Regions from separate parts of the Rhizobium sp. ARZ01 genome, predicted to be linked through region 1. Evidence: predicted binding sites of a transcription regulator. Region 1 holds the regulator's gene; each other region holds the start of a gene.
The links. The regulator LexA, encoded in region 1, represses DNA repair genes until DNA is damaged. The targets are predictions, from matches to a motif close to TGTTCNNNNTGTGTTCNG.

Region 1 (3,492 bases):
GATCGGCGTCCACGTGTGGCTACCGGGCGCCTACGCGCAAGCCGATGACGATCTGTCGGCCATGCTGTCGGCCGTCGTCGGCAAGGTGGCGATATTCGCCCTGTTCATAACGGCCTACCTCGCTGTCCGTTCCGAACTTGGCCTTGACCTCGCGCGCGCCATAGGCTGGATCGGCATGCTGACGACGGTCGTCGGCGCGCTCCTGGCGCTGCAGCAGGCTGCACATGAAGCGTATGCTTGCCTATTCCAGCCTCATCCAGACCGGTTACATCGTCACCGCCGTTGCGCTGATGAGCCATCTCGGTTGGGTGACGGCCCTCTATCTGGTGGCGAACCATCTGATGGTCAAAGGAGTCCTCTTTCTGACGGTCGCGGGCATCATTCGACGCACGGGTTTGAGGCGCCTGGAGGCCTGCGGGGGCCTCGCACGAAACATGCCGCTGACCTTTGCCACTTTGGCTATCGCCTCGTCTCGATGTCGGGACTGCCACCCTACCGCTTCTACCGGGCAGCGCTGGCGCCGATGCTGAGGCCCTATGCCGAGCGTTTTTGGGATAGCGTCTCTCGTGCCGTCGGCGTACTCGGTGAAGCCTCTACTATGTCGTCGTACTCTACACGCTGACCGCGTTTGTTTCCTTGTAGGGCGAGAGGCGGAAGGGGCTGCAGCACGCCACGCGCCGTTGTAAGCGTTGCAAGAACGAGATTACACTTGAAGGCTTCGTCTGGATGGACAAGATTTAAGTAGCCAGAAATTATCAACGAGACAGGAAGGATTGGACATGATCAAGAACTCCCTTTTCCTCGTTATGGTCGGCCTTGCACTGGCAGGCTGCACCCCAACCGAGAGGGGCGCCGGAATCGGGGCCGCCACGGGCGCGGTAATCGGCGGCGCCATTACGAACGATGTTCGGGGTGCTGCCGTCGGGGCTGCCATCGGTGGTGTTTCCGGTGCCGTCATCGGCAATGTCGCAGGTCAGCCCGGCCGATGCTACTACCGCGATCGCTACGGTCGCCGCTATGTCGCTGCCTGCCCGTAACTCGTCCGCAGCAAGCGGCATAACAGCGAAAGAGCTCCCTTGTCAGAATGTGGAGCTTTTTCGCCGGCCACCCAGTGCGTGACCGCTCCCCCGTCTGCCTATAATTACCCCCTTGCGGAACACATGTGGAACAGATAGTGTCTGTTCTGGATTTGTTTCACGATTCTGGATGGCGAGCCATGCTGACCCGCAAACAACAGGAATTGCTGCTGTTCATCCATGAGCGGATGAAGGAAACGGGTATTCCGCCTTCTTTCGACGAGATGAAGGACGCGCTCGATCTCGCGTCTAAATCGGGGATCCACCGCCTGATTACGGCGCTTGAGGAGCGCGGGTTCATCCGGCGGCTGCCCAACCGGGCTCGTGCGCTGGAGGTCATCAAGCTCCCCGAGGCCTACTCGCCTAGCCTCAAGGCGCGTCGCGGCTTTTCGCCATCCGTCATCGAAGGCAGCCTCGGCAAATCGCCCACGCCCCCTGCCCCACCCCGTTCAGCCACCGGTAGTGCAGAAGGTTCGGTTTCGGTTCCGGTGATGGGGCGGATCGCTGCCGGTGTCCCGATCTCGGCGATCCAGAACAACACCCACGACATCGCCGTACCACCCGAGATGCTCGGTTCCGGCGAGCACTACGCGCTTGAGGTCAAGGGTGACTCCATGATCGAGGCCGGTATCCTTGACGGCGACACCGTCATCATCCGCAATGCCAGTTCGGCCAACCCGGGCGAGATCGTCGTGGCGCTCGTCGACGATGAGGAGGCAACACTGAAACGCTTCCGGCGCAAGGGGGCCTCCATTGCGCTGGAAGCCGCCAATCCCGCCTACGAGACCCGCATCTTTGGCCCTGATCGAGTAAAGATCCAGGGCAAACTCGTCGGTCTCATTCGCCGCTATCAGTAGCGGCTGCGATTTGTGGTTCCAGGAATTTCTCGGTGCGCCAATCATAGAGGCGATGCCGGCTCCACGGACGGTGGAGCGAGGTGATGGCTTGGCGGATGGTGTAGTCGTCTCGGGCAGTTGGTTCGGCAAGTCGCGACATGATCTCAAGCGCTCCGCTCTGGCGCAGGGTGCGCATGGTGATGAGTTGCGCTCCCGAACGGCAAGGCTCGGCCTTGAGGTGCAGCGGAGCGACGACGAAATCAGCATTGTCGCAGGCCGCTCCTAGAAAGGCAGGGTCTTCGAGAGTCACCACGCGCCAACCCGCGGGTGCAACGCCGACGCACCACTCCTTGCGGCGACAAACGAAGCGTTTTTCGTGGACTGCCGTTGCGAGTGCAGTGCGCATGTCATCGTTCACACGCGCCATTGCAGCCCGGCTCAAGACGGCTCTCGATTTTGCTGTCCGCGTGTTGCGCGTCGCCGTCAATTGCTGCGTATCTGGCTGACCACCGAATATGGCTTCCCGGCGATCAGCAGAGGAGCCTCTCCCGCTCGAAGGCTGCCGTTGTTTACTTTCACTGCTGCTTTGAAACTTTGGTGCTCGATGTCCTTCTAGACGGATGGCCCGGCGCCATTGATCGTAGAGGAAGTCAGGTGGGTTCGAACGGTTCGTCGCTGCTTCCCCTTCCCAAATGAGCGCAACGAGGCGACCATCTTCCGATATGAGCAATTGAGGCTGTGCGTCTGGCCGATGGGCGAACGCGAGAGCTACTCCGATCACGAGTGGCACAAGGACGACAATTGCCAGACGCGTCCGAAACATACAGACAAGGCCACCTGCTATCGCAATCAATGCAAATGCGAGCGGCGGCAGTCTACCGGTCACGACTTCTCCACCCCAGCCGGATACCCACTTGGCCAACACGATGATCCAATCGATGCCTCGGCCCATGATCCAAAGCGGGAAACCGTCCAGGCCGAATGGCATGAGCATCATTGAAACGAGCGCCATCGGCATGACGATTGTCGAAATGATCGGCATTGCCAGCAGATTTCCAGCCAGGCCATATGCGGGAAACCGATGGAAGTGACCAACGGAATAGACAAACGTGGCGACGCCGCCGATCAACGACCGATAACAGGATTCCACCTACAAACGCGGAAGTGAGTGAAAGTAGCCGCCAGCGTTTGCCTGTCCATACTGCGCTCGGTAGGGGGCGTTCGCGCCAAGCTGCGTAGCCTGCGACAAGGCCGAGGGTAGCCGCATACGACATTTGGAACCCGGGTCCTGTGACAGCCGACGGTGTGATCATGAGTATGATGACTGCCGATAGAGCGATGTTGCGCATGCTGATCGCAGTGCGGTCGAAGATGACCGCGAAAAGCAAAACGACGATCATTAGCCAGGAACGGATCGCTGAGACCGCGCCGCCAGAGACCAGTATGTAGAGGGTCACCGTCACCAGTCCGCCAACCGCCGCGATCTTCTTCACCGGACAGTGTTCGGCAACACCGGGGGCAAGTGCCAAGAGCAGGCGGGCCCCGAAGAGGAAGGTGCCTGCAGCAAGCACCATATTCAA
Region 2 (3,492 bases), 500 kb from region 1:
CCATGCCATGAGTACCGTCAAGCCCGCCGCCGAACTCGAAACAGATCCCCGCGTCAAGGCGGTATTCGACGACATCCGCACCACGCGCAAATCCGACTTCATCAACAACATGTGGCTCTATCTCGCCTTCGATCCCGCCCTGCTCGAAAGCACCTGGCGCGAGGTCAAGGCGGTCATGGCAACACCCTCGGCGCTGGATCCGCTCGTCAAGGAAATGCTCTACATCGCCGTTTCCGTTACCAACGGGTGCAGCTACTGCGTCCATTCCCACACCGCGGCAGCAAAGGCGAAGGGAATGAGCCCCGAGCAGCACGCTGAACTGCTGTCGATCATCTCGCTCGCATCGAAAACGAACCAACTCGCAACGGGCCTGCAGGTGCCGGTCGATCCGGTGTTCGATGCGGATTGCGGCTAACTCTCCAAACCACCAAAACTGAAAGAGGGTTGCGCAAGACCTGTAGACCGCACGTCTGCCGGCCTGGTCGGCAGACGTGCGACCTTTCAGACACAATCCCCCGCCCATCACGCCCATGACGAAGATGTGATCGCCCCGCAGCCTTGTCATGTCGTCGAGAACCTCGGTAGGCATCGACCTCCAAGCACAAACCTTTCCATGAAAGAAATCCCCCTGAAATGTCGGCCGCATTCCTCACGTCACGGCGAACGTTCATCCTGACTGCCGCAGCAGCAGCGCTGGCGAGCTGTACCACCACAACGCCGAGCGGCAGGAACGCACCCGTTCCGGTGGCGCCAAGGCGTCCGATCGTGCCTCAAACGGCCTCGGAACTGGATGTCATGTACGGCCCAATCCAGGATGGCGGCTACTCGCTTCCGGCCGTTCCCTATCAAAAGATCGATCCCCAGTTCCACCGGCAACGCGTTGTCGATCCGACTGGCGAGCCAGCGGGAACGGTTGTCGTCGATACGCCGAAGCGTTTCCTCTACGTCGTCGAGCCGGGTGGAACGGCGATGCGCTATGGCGTCGGTATCGGCCGTGAGGGATTTTCCTGGCAGGGCGAAGGCGTCATCCACTGGCGCCAACATTGGCCGCGCTGGAAGCCACCGAATGAGATGATCGCACGCCAGCCCGCGCTCGAAAAATACTCCATCGCCAACGGCGGTATGGAACCTGGCCTGAGTAACCCGCTCGGCGCCCGCGCGCTCTACATCTTCCAGAACGGCCAGGATACCCTGTATCGGCTACATGGAAACCGGGAGTGGAAGTCGATCGGCAAGGCCGTCTCGTCCGGCTGCGTTCGCCTGATCAACCAGGACGTCATCGATCTCTACAACCGCGTGCCATACCACGCCCGGATCGTCGTCTACCAGTGATGCTTTGACGGATCGCAGGGGTAGCGCTTCGGCGCGGCCCCTCCGGTCCACGCAAACGGCGTCCGTCATTCCTTTCCACAGCCACGCGTTCAGGAACGAAAGACCGGAATAAAAGAAGAACGCGAAACTGGCCTTTCGCCCCCGAATCACTACATTGGGCCGCATGATGAGCGGTTACGATGATATTCCCTTCTTCGACGACGAAGATCCGGCGCTGAAGAAGGTCCCGGCTTCGGGACAGAAACCCGGCAATCCGGCTTCCGGCGGCATTGCCGCGCGCGCCATGGCTGCGCGCGATGCCAACCGTGCGCCGGACTACCTTGCCGGCCTCAATCCCGAGCAGCGCGAGGCGGTCGAGACGCTGGACGGCCCGGTACTCGTTCTTGCCGGTGCCGGCACCGGCAAGACGCGCGTGCTAACCACCCGCATCGCCCATATCCTCGCAACCGGCCGCGCCTTCCCCTCGCAGATCCTCGCCGTGACCTTCACCAACAAGGCCGCACGCGAGATGAAGGAGCGCGTCGGCATGCTCGTCGGCGGAGCCGTCGAGGGCATGCCCTGGCTCGGCACCTTCCACTCGATTGGGGTCAAGCTTCTGCGCCGTCATGCCGAAATGGTCGGACTGAGGTCCGATTTCACCATCCTCGACACCGATGACGTCGTGCGCCTGATCAAGCAGTTGATCCAGGCCGAGGGAATCGATGACAAGCGCTGGCCGGCAAAGCAGTTCGCCGGCATGATCGATACCTGGAAGAACAAGGCGCTCGACCCGGCACAGATCCCGGAAGGCGACGCTCGTGCGTTTGCCAACGGAAAGGGCCGCGAGCTCTACGCCGCCTACCAGAACCGCCTGAAGACGCTGAACGCCTGCGACTTCGGCGATCTGTTGCTGCACCCGATCCGCATCTTCCGCACCAATCCGGATATCCTCAGGGAATATCACCAGAAGTTCCGCTACATCCTGGTTGACGAGTATCAGGACACGAACACCGCCCAGTACATGTGGCTGCGGCTTCTGGCGCAGCGGTCACAGTCCTCCGGTCGGGCGCCGATTCCGGCCGAAGGGCGAGCCAGCGATAGCTGGCCGGGCGACGTTTCGCCCGCGCCCGCGCAGGCCAGCGCCGACAGGCGCGATGCGGCCGTGAGCGAAAACAAGCGGCAGCAGATAAACATCTGCTGCGTCGGTGACGACGATCAGTCGATCTACGGCTGGCGGGGTGCCGAGGTGGACAACATCCTGCGCTTCGACAAGGACTTCCCAGGCGCCAAGGTGATCAAACTCGAGCGCAATTATCGCTCCACCGCCCACATCCTCGGCGCGGCCGGCCATCTCATCGCCCACAACGAGGGCCGGCTCGGCAAGACGCTTTTCACCGACCGGCTCGATCCGGAAGACGGCAAGGTGATCGTCCACGCCGCCTGGGATTCGGAAGAAGAAGCCCGCGCGATCGGCGAGACGATCGAGACACTGCAGCGCCCGGACCGCAACGGCAAGCGTCACAATCTCAACGACATGGCGATCCTCGTACGCGCCTCGTTCCAGATGCGCGAGTTCGAAGACCGATTCGTTACCCTCGGCCTGAATTACCGCGTCATCGGCGGACCACGCTTCTATGAGCGGCTCGAGATCCGCGATGCCATGGCCTATTTCCGGCTTGTCTGCCAGCCGGCCGACGACCTCGCCTTCGAGCGCATCATCAACACGCCGAAGCGCGGCCTCGGCGACACGACCGTGCGCACTCTGCACGACTATGCCCGTGCCCGCGACATTCCGATGCTCGCCGCAGCAAGCGACATCATCGAGACCGACGAACTGAAACCGAAAGCGCGCAAGGCGCTGTTCGACGTCGTCGCCGACTTCAAGCGCTGGCAGGCGCTGCTCGAAACCATGCCGCACACCGAACTTGCCGAGCAGATCCTCGATGAGAGCGGCTACACGGCCATGTGGCAGAATGACAAATCGGCGGAAGCGCCGGGGCGGCTTGAGAACCTGAAGGAACTGATCCGCTCCATGGAGCCGTACGAAAGCATGCGCGGCTTTCTCGAGCACGTTGCGCTCGTCATGGATGCTGAGCAGAACGAGGACCTCGACGCCGTCTCGATCATGACGCTGCACTCCGCCAAGGGGCTGGAATTCGAGACCGTCTTCCTGCCCGGTTG
Region 3 (3,492 bases), on a different contig from region 1:
TGTCGAGGGCGCTTTTGCTGCGGGTGTCGCCTCGAGGGTTGCGGGCGAGCGAGGTGTCGTCATGCCGATCACTGACGCGGTTGCGGCGATCGTCGATGGCAAGCTTGACCTTGCGACCGCCATCAATGCCTTGATGACCCGCCCGATCACCCGGGAATTTTGAGAGGAAGGAGACGATATGCATTTTGCCTTTTTGTGCACGGACAAGCCCGGCGCCCTGCAGGTGCGACTGGATACGCGGCCCGAACACCTGGCCTATCTCAACAAGCTCAACGACGAGGGCAAGCTTGCCTTTGCCGGTCCTTTCCTCGGCGATGATGGCAAGCCGACGGGAAGCCTCGTTGTCGTCAAGGCTGAAACGATCGAAGCGGCCCGCACACTTGCTGAAGCCGATCCCTACGCGAAGGCCGGTCTCTTCGCCGATGTCGAGGTGAAGGTCTGGAATTGGGTCTTCAACAATCCGGAGGCTTAAGACTGATGGCATTCTGGCTTTACAAGTCCGAGCCCTTCAAATGGTCCTGGGCCATGCAGAAGGAGGCGGGCGAGCAGGGCACCGAGTGGAACGGCGTGCGCAACTATCTGGCCCGCAACAACATGCGGGCGATGAAGATCGGCGACAAGGGCTTCTTCTACCATTCCAATGAGGGGCTGGACATCGTCGGCATCACCGAAGTCTGCGCACTTTCCCATCCGGACTCGACCGCAGGTGACGATCCGCGCTGGGACTGCGTCGACATCCGCGCCGTCTGCGATATGCCGCGCCCCGTGTCGCTGAAAGAGATCAAGGCGAACCCGCGGCTGGAGAACATGTCGCTGGTTACCTCGATGCGCCTTTCGGTGCAGCCCGTGACGGAAGACGAATGGATCGAAGTCTGCCGCATGGGCGGGCTCGACAATCCGCCGCGATAGCCTGTCCGTGAAGACCGATCCCGAACGCTTCATCCTCGACAATACGTCGATCCTTTCGCCGCCGCACGTGCCGGAGATCCGGCTTCGGCTGGCGTCGGAAGCGCACGATTTGTGGCTGAAGACGGAGGAAGAGCTGGAGGAGATCGGCCTGCCGCCGCCGTTCTGGGCGTTTGCGTGGGCGGGTGGGCAGGGGCTTGCCCGCTACGTTCTCGACCATTCCGAAGCCGTTCGCGGCCGAAGCGTTCTCGATTTTGCAAGTGGCTCCGGCCTGGTTGCGATCGCGGCAATGCTCGGAGGTGCGGCGCAAGTGCTGGCCGTCGATATCGATCCCTGGACAGAAACGGCAATCCGGCTGAATGCGGCGCTCAATGAGGTGGATGTCATTCATTGCAGCGATAATGTCGTCGGCAAGGACGAGGGCTGGGATGTGATCCTAGCGGGGGACGTTTTCTACGACAAAACGTTTGCCGAGGCATTGATTCCCTGGTTTTCCAGTCTTTCGGCGCGAGGTGCGACGGTCCTTGTCGGTGACCCGGGGCGGTCCTATTGCCCCCGCGCGCGAATGGAGCCGCTTGCGACCTATGAGGTCCCCGTCACCCGTGCGCTGGAGGACAGTGAAGTCAAGCGGACGACGGTTTGGCGTTTCCTGCCTTAGCGCCGCGGTGCGACAGGCAAGTGAGCCTGTGTGTGAACTGGCACTGTCGAAAGAATTTAGATGCTCTTCCAAGAAAGGGCTTTACAGCCTTTTTGAGCTGAGTTGCGCATCCGCGCCAAGACTCGGCGTGGTAGCGAGGTAGATTCAGCATCTGGTGTGCAATCTTGCATGAAGGTCAATATCTTGTGGAGAACAAAACCTGAATCGAGGAGAGTCTTCGTTTCGTCTCCGATTCGTTCTCACCGTGTTCCGATTCGATCCGGAAAGTGTTGGCCGACGGGCTTTTTACGCCTGCGAAGACTGAAATTTCAGGAGAAATGCCGGCAGATTGCCCGGTGCTCTTGCTATTGCGCATCGTGATGGGCATTTGTGTTGCCGGCGCGCGGGGCACAACCGTCGCCAGACGATTGATACTTTCCGAGGCATGCCTTGTCTGCTGCAGCGATGATATTGAGCGGCCGCGGTGTCACCGCGGTGCTCGGGCCGACCAATACCGGCAAGACCCATTACGCAATCGAACGCATGGTGGCGCACGAAACGGGCGTGATCGGTTTGCCGCTCAGGCTGCTGGCACGCGAGGTCTATACACGCCTTGTCGAGAAGGTCGGTCCACACAACGTGGCCCTCGTCACTGGCGAGGAAAAAATCACCCCGCACATGGCGCGCTATTCCGTCTGCACCGTGGAGGCGATGCCGCGCGAGACACGGGCCTCCTTCGTGGCGATCGATGAGGTCCAGCTTGCCGGTGACCTGGAGCGCGGGCATATTTTCACCGACCGCATCCTGCACCTGCGCGGCCGCCACGAGACGCTGCTGCTGGGCGCGGCCACCATGAAGCCCATCCTCGAGCATCTGCTGCCGGGCATCACCGTGGTCGAGCGTCCGCGCTTGTCGCAGCTCTTCTATGCCGGCTCCAAGAAGATCACGCGCCTGCCGCAGCGCACGGCGATCGTGGCGTTCTCTGCCGATGAGGTCTATGCGATCGCCGAGTTGATCCGACGCCAGCGCGGTGGAGCAGCGGTCGTGCTGGGAGCGCTGTCGCCGCGGACGCGCAACGCCCAGGTGGGCCTCTACCAGGAAGGGGATGTCGAATATCTCGTCGCCACCGACGCAATCGGCATGGGTCTCAACCTCGATGTCGATCACGTCGCGTTCGCGCAGGATCGGAAATTCGACGGCTATCAGTATCGCAATCTCAATCCGGGCGAGATCGGTCAAGTCGCGGGACGAGCGGGTCGCCATGTCCGGGACGGAACTTTCGGTGTGACCGGGCGGGTCGATCCCTTCGATCCGGAACTGGCCGAGCGGATCGAAGCGCATGCGTTCGAGCCGGTAAAGGTCCTGCAATGGCGCTCGAAGAGGCAGGATTTTTCCTCGCTTGCGAGCCTGAAGGCAAGTCTCGAAGCGCCACCTGCAATCTCCGGCCTGGCCCGTGCCCTTCCGGCCGTCGACCAGCAGGCGCTGGAACATCTGTCGCGCTATCCCGAGATCAAGGACATGGCGACCACGCCGGAGCGGGTAGAAACGCTCTGGGAAGCCTGCGCGTTGCCGGATTATCGGCGCATAACGCCGGCGCAACACGCCGATCTTATCTCTACCCTCTATGCCGATCTGATCAGGCGCGGTACGGTGAATGAGGACTTTCTGGCCGAACAGGTGCGCCGCGCCGATCGAACCGATGGTGAGATCGACACGCTTTCGGCACGAATCGCGCAGATAAGGACGTGGACCTATGTGTCGAATCGGCCGAACTGGCTGGCCGATCCGACACACTGGCAGGAAAAGACGCGGGAAATTGAGGACCGACTGTCCGACGCGTTACATGAAAGGTTGACGAAACGCTTTGTTGATCGCAGGACATCTGTGCTCATGAAGCGCCTGAGAGAGAATGCGATGCTGGAAGCCGAAATCAGTGTAAATGGCGATGT
Region 4 (3,492 bases), on a different contig from region 1:
AACGATGACATTTTCACCATCGTCGGCAACAAGGATATGGGCCGTGCCGGTCGGCTCGTCCGCGACCTTGACGAGATCGAGATTCACTGCGGACTGGGTCAACAGCACCAGCGACTCGGCGGCAAATGCATCGCCGCCGACGGCACCCGCCATGCGCACGAGCGAGCCCGCCCGCCGTGCCGCAAGCGCCTGGTTTGCGCCCTTGCCGCCAGCCGCCGTGGTAAAACTGTGTCCCGGCACCGTTTCGCTGGGATTTGGCAGGCGTTCGGTCGTGGCGATGAGATCCATGTTGATGGATCCGAAGACGGTGATCATGGGGTTGCGTTCCTCCGGTATGCCTTAGCGGACACTGCCCGAGTGGATCAGTCCTCGTCAACCACTCTCAGATTCAATTGGCCGGTGCGGCTTTCGACCGCACGCTCCACTGGCGCGGAAGCGGGCATTGCCTGCGATGTAGTCGTCATCGCCTCGAACTCCATTTCGCCGATCCGCGCGCCGCGCCGGGCAAGCTTGTCCGTCGAGGTCAGGATCTGGTCCACGTCCTTCTGCGCCGAGGTGAAGTGACCGTGCAGCTTGCGAACCCTATCGTCGAGACGCCCAAGATCGTCCATCAGACGGATCACCTCGCCCTGGATGACGTGCGCCTGCTCGCGCATGCGCTGGTCCTTCAGCAACGCCTGCAGCACCTGAATCGACAAAAGCAGGAGCGACGGCGAGACGATGACGATGCGGGCGCGATGCGCACGCTGAACGATGGCCTCGAAGCTCTCGTGGATGGCGGCGAAAATCGATTCCGAAGGGACGAAGAGAAATGCGGTGTCCTGCGTTTCGCCCGGCTGCAGGTATTTTTCGGAGATATCGCGGATGTGGACTTCCATGTCCCGCCGGAACTGCTGGCCCGCGACCTTCGAGGCTTCCGCATTCGCAGCCGCACCCATGGCGTTCCAGGCCTCCAGCGGAAACTTCGCATCGATGACGAGCGGCGGCTGGCCGTTCGGCATGCGGATGATGCAGTCCGGGCGGACGCCGTTTGGAAGCTGCGCCTGGAACTGGTAGGCGCCGATCGGCAGGCCATCGGCCACGATCGTCTCCATCCGCGCCTGACCGAAGGCGCCGCGGGTCTGCTTGTTCGCCAGGATCGCCTGCAGGCCGACCACGTCCTTGGCCAGCGACTGGATGTTCGTCTGCGCCGTATCGATCACCGCGAGCCGCTCCTGCAGCCGGCGAAGGTTCTCGTGCGTGGCGCGTGTCTGTTCGCTGATCGACTGACCGAGGCGCTGCGTCAACCCGTCCAGGCGCTGGTTGATCGCCTGGTTCGTCTCGGCCTGGCGCGCCCCGAATACCTCCGCCATCGCAGCGATACGGCCCTGCATCTCGTTCTGCGCCCGCAGGAGTTCGGCAAGACGCAACTCCGCGGCCGCCGCCGCCTCGCGCTGGCGGCTTCCGGTGCGACGGGCAAGGACGATCCAGCCGGCCGCAACCAGTACGGCGAACATGCAGGCCAACTGCAGCGCCGGATCGCGGGCGACCGCATCGAAAAGCCGAATCAACGCGTTCTGGAGGGCTGGTTCTGGATTCATGGGGCAAACATAGCATCATTTGCACGCGAAGATAGATCATAACGTGAACAAACCACGCCGAGCGTCCGACGGACTTCCCTGGGATTTGCGATGAAGCGCAAGACGATTGAAAGCCGGCCGGCAAACCGCTAAGTGAGGCCCATGACGATCAAACCGCTGATTATTCTCCCCGATCCCACCCTTCGCCAGGTCTCCGCGCCGTTGGAGAGCGTCAACGACGAGGCGCGACGCCTCGCCGACGACATGCTGGAGACGATGTACGACGCGCCCGGCATCGGGCTTGCGGCGATCCAGATCGGTGTGGCGCGCCGCATGCTGGTGCTGGACGTGTCGAAGGAAGGCGAGGACAAGACGCCGCTGGTCTTTATCAACCCCGAAATCGTCAAGGCCTCGGACGCGCGCTCGGTCTACGAGGAAGGGTGCCTTTCGATCCCGGACTACTATGCCGAAGTCGAGCGGCCGGCCGAGATCACGGTTCGCTATATCGACCGCGACGGCAAGGAGCAGACAATCGAGGCCGACGGGCTGCTCGCCACCTGCCTGCAGCACGAGATCGACCACCTGAACGGCGTCCTCTTCATCGACCATATTTCCAAGCTCAAGCGTGACATGGTGATCCGCAAGTTCACCAAGGCTGCAAAGACGCGCGGCGCCAAGGCGATCTGACCGCTCTCGCAACGCCTTGCAGCACGCAAGGGCTTGATTGACGCGCGCAAACCCGATTGAACGGACCCCCTAGCTTAGACGGGAGCAATGCCGCATGGCGCTTCGCATCATCTTTATGGGTACGCCGGAGTTTTCGGTACCGACGCTGACGGCGCTTGCCGAGGCCGGACATACGATCGTCGCCGCCTATTCGCAGCCGCCGCGCCCCGGCGGACGGCGCGGCCTGGAATTGCAGAAGTCACCGGTGCACCAGGCGGCCGAGCGACTGGGGATCCCGGTGTTCACGCCGCTGAACTTCAAGGAGGAGGAGGATCGGACCGCCTTTCGCGCGCTGGATGCCGATGTCGCCGTCGTCGTCGCTTACGGCCTTCTGCTGCCCGAAGCGATCCTCACCGGCACGCGGCTTGGCTGCTACAACGGCCACGCGTCGCTTTTGCCGCGCTGGCGGGGCGCTGCGCCGATCCAGCGCGCAATCATGGCCGGGGACGCGGAGACCGGCATGATGGTGATGAAGATGGACAAGGGACTGGACACCGGTCCGGTGGCGCTGACAAAGCGCGTGGCGATCGGCCCCGACATGACGGGCGGCGAACTGCACGACGCGCTGATGCTGACCGGCGGCGGGCTGATGGTGGAAGCGATGGCGCGCCTCGAGGCGGGCGACCTGCCGCTGACATCGCAGGCCGAGGATGGCGTCCTCTACGCCGCAAAGATCGACAAGGCGGAAACCCGCATCGACTTCACCCGCCCGGCGTCGGAGGTGCACAACCACATCCGCGCGCTTGCGCCCTTCCCTGGTGCCTGGTTCGAATTGCCGGTTGCCGGAAAGGCGGAACGGGTCAAGGTACTGGGTTCCAGCCTTGCGGCGGGATCAGGAGGGCCGGGAATGGTGCTTGACTCCGACGGGCTCGTCGTCGCCTGCGGTGACGGCGCCGTCTCGCTGACGCGGATGCAGAAGGCCGGCGGCAAGCAGCTCGATGTGTCGGACTTCCTGCGCGGCACACCCGTCACTGCCGGAACGGTGCTGTCCTGATGCCGCGCTACCGTCTGATCATCGAGTATGACGGAACGCCCTATGTCGGTTGGCAGCGGCAGGAGAACGGGCCCTCCGTACAGGGCGCGGTCGAGAAGGCCATCCTGTCGCTGACCAGCGAAGCGGTCTCGATCCGCGGCGCTGGCCGCACCGATTCCGGCGTGCACGCCATGGGGCAGGTCGCCAATGTCGATCTTACACGCGCCTGGAAGG

Region 2: IB238_RS09585 (UvrD-helicase domain-containing protein) is a predicted target of LexA. The motif match lies at 1,437-1,454, and genes of this name have one in related genera.
Region 3: IB238_RS19440 (helicase-related protein) is a predicted target of LexA. The motif match lies at 1,799-1,816, and genes of this name have one in related genera.
Region 4: def (peptide deformylase) is a predicted target of LexA. The motif match lies at 1,613-1,630, and genes of this name have one in related genera.

Annotation. Positions count from the first base shown of each region.
Region 1 covers NZ_JACVAE010000001.1:1,477,979-1,481,470, forward strand. Annotated here, with positions in the region: partial or broken gene IB238_RS24925 (proton-conducting transporter membrane subunit) at 1-160, shown strand, start outside; gene IB238_RS24930 (proton-conducting transporter membrane subunit) at 234-530, shown strand; gene IB238_RS07065 (YMGG-like glycine zipper-containing protein) at 783-1,037, shown strand; gene lexA (transcriptional repressor LexA) at 1,217-1,933, shown strand; gene IB238_RS24935 (ComEC/Rec2 family competence protein) at 1,914-3,062, opposite strand; partial or broken gene IB238_RS25035 (ComEC/Rec2 family competence protein) at 3,169-3,492, opposite strand, start outside.
Region 2 covers NZ_JACVAE010000001.1:1,977,763-1,981,254, forward strand. Annotated here, with positions in the region: gene IB238_RS09575 (carboxymuconolactone decarboxylase family protein) at 8-415, shown strand; gene IB238_RS09580 (L,D-transpeptidase) at 634-1,332, shown strand; gene IB238_RS09585 (UvrD-helicase domain-containing protein) at 1,496-3,492, shown strand, end outside.
Region 3 covers NZ_JACVAE010000003.1:446,654-450,145, forward strand. Annotated here, with positions in the region: gene IB238_RS19420 (NAD(P)H-dependent glycerol-3-phosphate dehydrogenase) at 1-163, shown strand, start outside; gene IB238_RS19425 (YciI-like protein) at 179-472, shown strand; gene IB238_RS19430 (EVE domain-containing protein) at 478-909, shown strand; gene IB238_RS19435 (methyltransferase) at 917-1,564, shown strand; gene IB238_RS19440 (helicase-related protein) at 2,009-3,492, shown strand, end outside.
Region 4 covers NZ_JACVAE010000002.1:427,427-430,918, forward strand. Annotated here, with positions in the region: gene IB238_RS16190 (ribokinase) at 1-315, opposite strand, end outside; gene rmuC (DNA recombination protein RmuC) at 363-1,496, opposite strand; gene def (peptide deformylase) at 1,722-2,246, shown strand; gene fmt (methionyl-tRNA formyltransferase) at 2,341-3,279, shown strand; gene truA (tRNA pseudouridine(38-40) synthase TruA) at 3,279-3,492, shown strand, end outside.